One region of the Metabacillus indicus genome, then DNA from elsewhere that is predicted to be linked to it. Evidence: predicted binding sites of a transcription regulator. Region 1 holds the regulator's gene; the other holds the start of a gene.
The links. Region 1 encodes LexA, which represses DNA repair genes until DNA is damaged. Its sites were predicted from a motif close to CGAACATATGTTCG; they were not measured.
Positions count from the first base shown of each region.

Region 2: the regulator LexA is predicted to act here: its motif matches at 1,640-1,653, upstream of dndB (DNA sulfur modification protein DndB).

Region 1 covers NZ_CP176757.1:1,988,212-1,991,639, forward strand. The annotation lists gene ACK1LH_RS09930 (hypothetical protein) at 1-912, opposite strand, end outside; gene lexA (transcriptional repressor LexA) at 1,008-1,628, opposite strand; gene yneA (cell division suppressor protein YneA) at 1,788-2,099, shown strand; gene ACK1LH_RS09945 (recombinase family protein) at 2,113-2,760, shown strand; gene ACK1LH_RS09950 (DUF896 domain-containing protein) at 2,832-3,062, shown strand; gene tkt (transketolase) at 3,234-3,428, shown strand, end outside.
Region 2 covers NZ_CP176757.1:545,355-548,782, reverse strand. The annotation lists gene dptF (DNA phosphorothioation-dependent restriction protein DptF) at 1-1,531, opposite strand, end outside; gene dndB (DNA sulfur modification protein DndB) at 1,730-2,827, shown strand; gene dndC (DNA phosphorothioation system sulfurtransferase DndC) at 2,829-3,428, shown strand, end outside.

The DNA.
Region 1 (3,428 bases):
GTAGTAGAGCTGTCCAACCATTTCTTCCGCGGTCACGTTCTCCTGACCCACATCATTCGTAATTTTAGTGAATGTATGATCACTCACAACGTGAAAGCTGCCGGGTGACCACCTGTCGTAAATGTGATCCTTAAGATAGTGGTCTATATATGCGGAATTGCTTGCGGACATATACGGCCTGCCGTTTTGATCATAGCCATTTATGTGGCCTATTCGAAAAAGAGTATCCGAAGAAATCTCTGCGTCCTTTTCTGTCAAAAGATAACTGCTGACAAACATTCTCTCGTCAATAAAGTAGGGAAGGCTTCCAAGGTAAGTTGACTGGCTGTTTTCACTTTTTTCTATATACGGGACAACAGAGGGGCACAGCTCTTCAAAAATAAAATCCTGAATCTTTTCGTAAGTGCCCAGTCCTGAATGAAGAACAGTTCCTTTTTCTTCTGTAATAAATGGTTCAAGAACCCTGAAGTGATCCATAAAATCGAGTGCATCGCTCAGTGACCATGTATTGCTGTTTGATGTCAGCTCTGTCCTTATGGTGATCATTCCGACAGAAAAAGGGCATATATACAGATCGATTGAGTGGACATTGAAAGAATATTCATTTACAGCTGTACGAAGCGTGCATTTTCTGTCAAAGGATTTTGAGTATCGATTTATAGCCTTATCCTGATGCTGATCCGGAAAGAGAATCTGTTCTATGTACGGCATAAAATAATGTTTCAGGCGTTTATGGGGAAGACTTGTTTTCTCTCCGTAAAATTTTGTCTGCTGGGCGCTGCTGTTAATGCTGAAAAATTCAAATCCGTTCGCCTTAAGTTCATCAGTCAGCTGGGAGATGCAGTCGCTGTCCCATGAAAAAGGAAAAATAAATTGGGCATTCGCCCGCAGAATGGCCGGTTCTTTTGTCATAGGCACCCTCTCATCTTTTTTTTATTATTATGTTCCCCTGAGAGAAGGCTGCAAAACAGGCAAATAAAAAAACTTTGCCTGTAAAAGCAAAGTTTTCAGTGTATGTTTCTATAAACTCCAACAACTTTTCCCAGGATGACAACATGTCTGAGAATAATCGGTTCAAGTGTAGAGTTTTCCGGCTGAAGGCGCACGTAATCTTTCTCTTTGAAAAAACGTTTGACAGTTGCCTCATCATCCTCTGTCATGGCAACAACGATATCCCCGTTGTTTGCAGTGTTCTGCTGTTTGACAATAACCATGTCCCCGTCAAGAATACCGGCTTCAATCATACTGTCTCCCATAATCTCGAGCATGAAGATCTGATCATCGGATGCGGCGAACGTATCTGGAAGAGGAAAATATTCCTCGACGTTTTCAATGGCTGTGATCGGGGAACCGGCTGTTACTTTCCCGATTACAGGAACGTTAATCACGCTTGAACGCGGAATCATCGCTGTCTCATCTTCTAATATTTCGATCGCTCTCGGCTTTGTCGGATCCCGTCTGATCAGCCCTTTGCTTTCAAGCCTGGCAAGATGGCCGTGCACAGTTGAGCTCGAAGCAAGGCCCACTGCTTCGCCGATCTCACGGACTGATGGCGGATATCCTTTCTTTTGTACTTCAAGCTTAATAAAAGTGAGGATATCCTGCTGCCTCTTTGAAAGTTTTGTCATTTTATCCACCTCGCGTCCTGTAATTTATGTTGATTATAGCATGTTTTTCCTGCATATACAAACATAAGTTCGAAAAATGGCGTTGACAGAAACGTTTGTTCGCATTATACTGAAACTATCAAATATACGAACAAACATTCTATTAAGGTGGGGATTGAGTTGAAAGGTTCATTATCTTACGTTATTTCTTTCTTTGCAGTTGTCATTGTAGCTGTCTTTGCATTATCATACACAGGAGAAAAAGAAAGCCTTGATCATTATGTATCCATTGAAATAGCAGAAGGTGACAGTATATGGAGCCTTGCAGATCAATATGAAGAGCATCACCGCATGTCCAAAACCGATTTCGTTGAATGGGTTCAGGATAAAAACGGACTGCCGACAGCTGTGATCAAGTCAGGAGATTCTGTGGTTCTTCCTATTGATAAACAAACCTACCATGACGGGACACAGCTGGCATCAAGAAAATAGGGAAGTGAGAACACTGAACGCAATCATCTACTGCAGAGTCAGCACTAGAAAAGAAGAACAAGAGACATCACTCGCCCGGCAAAAAGAAGAACTTTTGGCCCTTTCAGCAGCACATGGCATGAATGTGGAAAAGATTATTGAGGAACAGGCGAGCGGATATGAGGTTGAAAGAGAAGGTATTTTTGAAATATTTGACTGTATAAAGGAACAGAAAATTGACGCCATTGTTATTCAGGATGAGACAAGACTGGGGAGAGGGAACGCCCGCATCGCCCTTATTCATTTTTTCGCAAAAGAAGGCATTACGATCTATACGGCCACGCAGAATGGAAAGCTTTTTTTGTCTGAAGCCGATTCCATGGTTCTGGAAATTGTAAGCATTGTTGAAGAATATCAGCGGAAGATCCATAATCTGAAAATTAAAAGAGGTATGCAGCGGGCGGTTGAAAAAGGGTATAAACCTCAGAGGAACCTTACTAACAGAGATAAAGGAAGCGGCAGAGAGAAGAAGGAAGTGCCTGTCAGCGAAATTATCAGGCTTAAACAGAATAAACTGACATTCTCAGAGATTGCGGCTACCTTAAGAGGGTTTGGATATGAGGTTTCTAAAGCGACAGTACATAGAAGATATCAAGAGCACATGAAAGAGGAACAGGTCTAATCTGTTGTTTTTTGCCCCCATATCTAGTACGATATGATAGTAAATCTGTATTAGGTAAAGGAGCTGCAGTCATGCTGCCAAAAGAAAAGATGGCAAGAATCAACACCTTGTCCAGAAAATCAAAAACGTCCGGTCTTTCTCCGGAGGAAAAACAGGAACAGCAATTACTCAGACAGGAATATCTTAAGGCATTCCGGGGTTCTATGAAAAATACATTAAAAGGCGTTACAGTCCTGGATCCAAACGGGAACGATGTAACACCTGAAAAATTAAAAGAAGAACGCAGACGCGATCTGCATTAATCGCTGGAATACGTCAATTTTTGATGTATTCCTTTTCATTTTGCACATAATACATTAGAATAGGTTCTTACACTTCTCATTTTTGCATTTCCATGCGAAATGGTTGTATGAATAGGGCAGTAAAGCTATGATAAAAAAGTAGAATGTTATTTCTGAAAGGATGATCAATTAATGTCACATTCAATTCAAGACTTATCAATTGCTACCATTCGAACGCTGTCGATTGATGCGATTGAAAAAGCAAAATCAGGACATCCTGGAATGCCTATGGGGGCAGCTCCAATGGCGTATTCGCTTTGGACGCAATTTATGAATCACAATCCTAAAAATCCTGAATGGTTTAACCGCGACCGCTTTGTATTATCT
Region 2 (3,428 bases), 1.4 Mb from region 1:
GACTCATTGAATTAAGTAAGGTAGAACGTTCTTTTCTTGCAAAAAGCAAATTTGGCAAAGAACCTTTTAACAAGTCAAAATCACTTACTAATTGCCTGCTCATTACTTGATCAGGTATAAGAATATCTGCTACAAAATTCAGAAACGAACGTGCAGAAATGACAACTTTATTTTTAATAATCGTTTTAATGATTAAATATACGATCTGCTTTTGGACTGCTTCATTCTTCAAATAATTGTAATTCTCATGTACTATTGTATAAATGTTATTCTTCTCATCCTCTTTTGCAGCTAGATAGAAAGGATTTTGATTTTCAGAACTGCATATCTTTTTTAACAACGAAGAATAAAAATTAGAGATTGGTCCCTCTTCTGTTAACTCAAATGGATGGTAATCTCCAAAGCTCAATAATGATAAATTGCCCTCTGAATATTCTGTAGTTACATTTTGTGAAAATAGACCACTTTGATTAACAAAGCTTTTTAATCTTTCAAAAGAATAAGTATTATGTACCGAATGGATAAAGTTATGAAGAACGCCCATATTGATTGCAAGTATTACATTTTCACTATTACTAGCATATAATTGGTCAGAAAAGCCTTTGAGAGCTTCTTCTAAGGTTTCCATTGCGTTCTTATTGGGAGAAAAACTTTCAGTAGCATCATTGTAAATTTTATATTCATTGATAAGTTGAGGTTTTTTCTTACTTACATATGCAAGTAAGTGTGATTTCCCGTCTCCGACACTGCCACAAAGAAAAATCAAATTCCCCTTCGGATTGCTTGCTTTTTCTTCTAAAATTCTTTCAAAATCAATTTGAATTTTCCTGTCTACATGAAGGTAGTCTTTAAACCGGCTAAACTTGCTTGCATTTTCAATTGCCTCTTGAGAGGAATCTTTTAAGCGATTTAATTCGCGAATTAAGTAGCTTTGATCTTCCTTAAGATCTTTTTCTATAATCTCTTCTTCAATCTCATCGTAAGCTGGCAGAGTATCTCCTTTTATAGACGGTGTTTCTAAAACAACCCCTAGATTATTCATTTTGTTAACGTTAAGAAATTCAAGAATTTGCTTTTTTATGATTTCCTCAACATTTTCTTTTGGTGGTTTAGGAGTTTCATATAAAGGAACTTTCAACTGTTCTAATGAATAAACTTCGTAATACCATACCCCTATTCGATGCATTTCACGGTGAAGTTTAAAAGCATCCGTTATCTCATTGAAACTTCCATCATGTGCAGCTTTATTTCCAGATCTCCTTATCGTATCGAATGCCTGCTGAATATCTTTTTCTATATATCCCTCTTTAGTAAGAAATGCGATTCTTTCAAATAAGGAGTTCACATAGGGTGCTTCTATTTTTTCTTGATTAAAAACATCATTGAGAATTGACTCCGCAAATAATCTTGCTTTTACAATTGAACTTGCAGGATCCTCGTATAGAAGCTCTTCCATTTTTCTTGCGTTGTGGGAAGCAGTTGGATTTAGGGCTTCTAAAAAACTCAAAAAATATGTCTCAGTGGAACTCATTTATATCAACTCCAAATTGCTTTTCTATAGTCATAATTTTATCACAACACAATAGGAATTATTAGCTATATTAGTTATTACTACCCAAATAGGAATCTTGAATAATACCGAACAAAAGTTCACCTTTTGATTGAGAATAATGTTGAAAAAGTTTATAATAAAAACATGAAATTACGTACGTAATTAGGAGGGGTTACAATGGATGCAGCATTTAACTATAGCTTTCCAGCTATTAGAGGAATTCAGGCAAATAAAGAGTATTATGTTGCCATGTGTCCTCTAAGAATTATCCCGAAAATTTTCTTATTCGATGAGGAAGAAATTCCGCCTGAACATAGATCGCAAAGAATTTTAAACAAGACAAGAATTCCAGAAATAACAAACTACATAGTGGAGAATAACAAAGATTATGTATTTTCTTCGCTTACTGCCTCTGTTGATGGAGAAATTGAATTTGTTTCATTTAGTGAAGATTCCTCTGAAAAAGATTTAGGACAGTTAAGGATTTCATTAGATGCGCGTTTTCTTATTAATGATGGACAGCACAGACGTGCGGCAATTGAAGAGGCTCTCAAGGTATCACCGGAAATAGGATCTGAAACAATTTCTGTAGTCTTCTTTCATGATGAAGGATTAAAGAAATCTCAGCAAATCTTTTCCGATCTCAATCGTCATGCGGTCAACACTACTTCTTCCATAGGAATTTTGTACGATCATCGGGATAGACTTTCACTTGTGACAAAAGAAATAATTAATGAGATTCCACTTTTAAAAAGATATACAGACAAAGAACGTGTATCTCTATCTAAAAACTCACCTAAGATATTAGCTCTTAATCACTTATACAACACAAATCTTAAGTTGCTTGGAAAACATAAAGGTGAATCTATAACTGAGGAAGACACTCATTTTTTAATTGATTTTTGGACAATCCTAACAAATTCAATGACTGAATGGAATCAAGTATTAAATAAAGAGCTTTCTCCGAGAGATTTAAGAGCAAATTATATTGTTGGTCACGGAGTTTTTATAGAAGCGATTGGGATCATAGGAAGATATTTAAGAGAATATCACCCGGACGAATGGCGTTCTAAAATAGAACAACTGGCAGGTATTGACTGGAACAGAACAAATACGGATTTCTGGCTAGGTCGTGCCTTTAATGAGAATGGAAGAATTCAAAAAAACAATTACACGATTCAATTAACCGCAAATAAAATTAAATCTTTATTAGATTTGCCATTACTAGAAACAGAGCAATCTATTGAAGACAAATTTAAACAGGGAGTTATGTAACATGAGTGATGGAATTATTTCAAGTCTTCTCAGTAATGAGAAGAAAATAATAGAGGATGCCAAACGTCAAATTACTGACGTATATCTTCAAGACGATCGGCCATGGGTTGTCGGATATAGCGGTGGTAAAGATTCTACCGTAGTGGTTCAGCTTGTTTTTGAAGCACTGCGAGAATTACCAAGCAAGAAGCTGCACAAGAAAGTGTATGTCATTTCTTCAGACACCTTAGTGGAAACGCCATTGATTATTCAATCAATTAATCATACCCTACGAAAAATCCAAGAAAAGTCCTTAGACTTAGGACTTCCTATTGAAACACATAAAGTGAAGCCAGTTGTTGAACAATCATTCTGGCTAAACATCATAGGAAAAGGATATCCGTCCCCAAACCAGCAATTCAGATGGTGTACTGACCGGCTAAAAATTGATCCTGCAAACCAATTTATTACTGACAAAGTAAATTCTTTTGGTGAAGTTATTATGGTTCTCGGAGTTCGTGAAGATGAAAGTGCAACGAGAGCAAACGTGATCAAATCACATACAGTAGAAGGAAAAGTGCTAATGAGGCACTCTACCCTGTCTAATGCCTATGTTTATGCA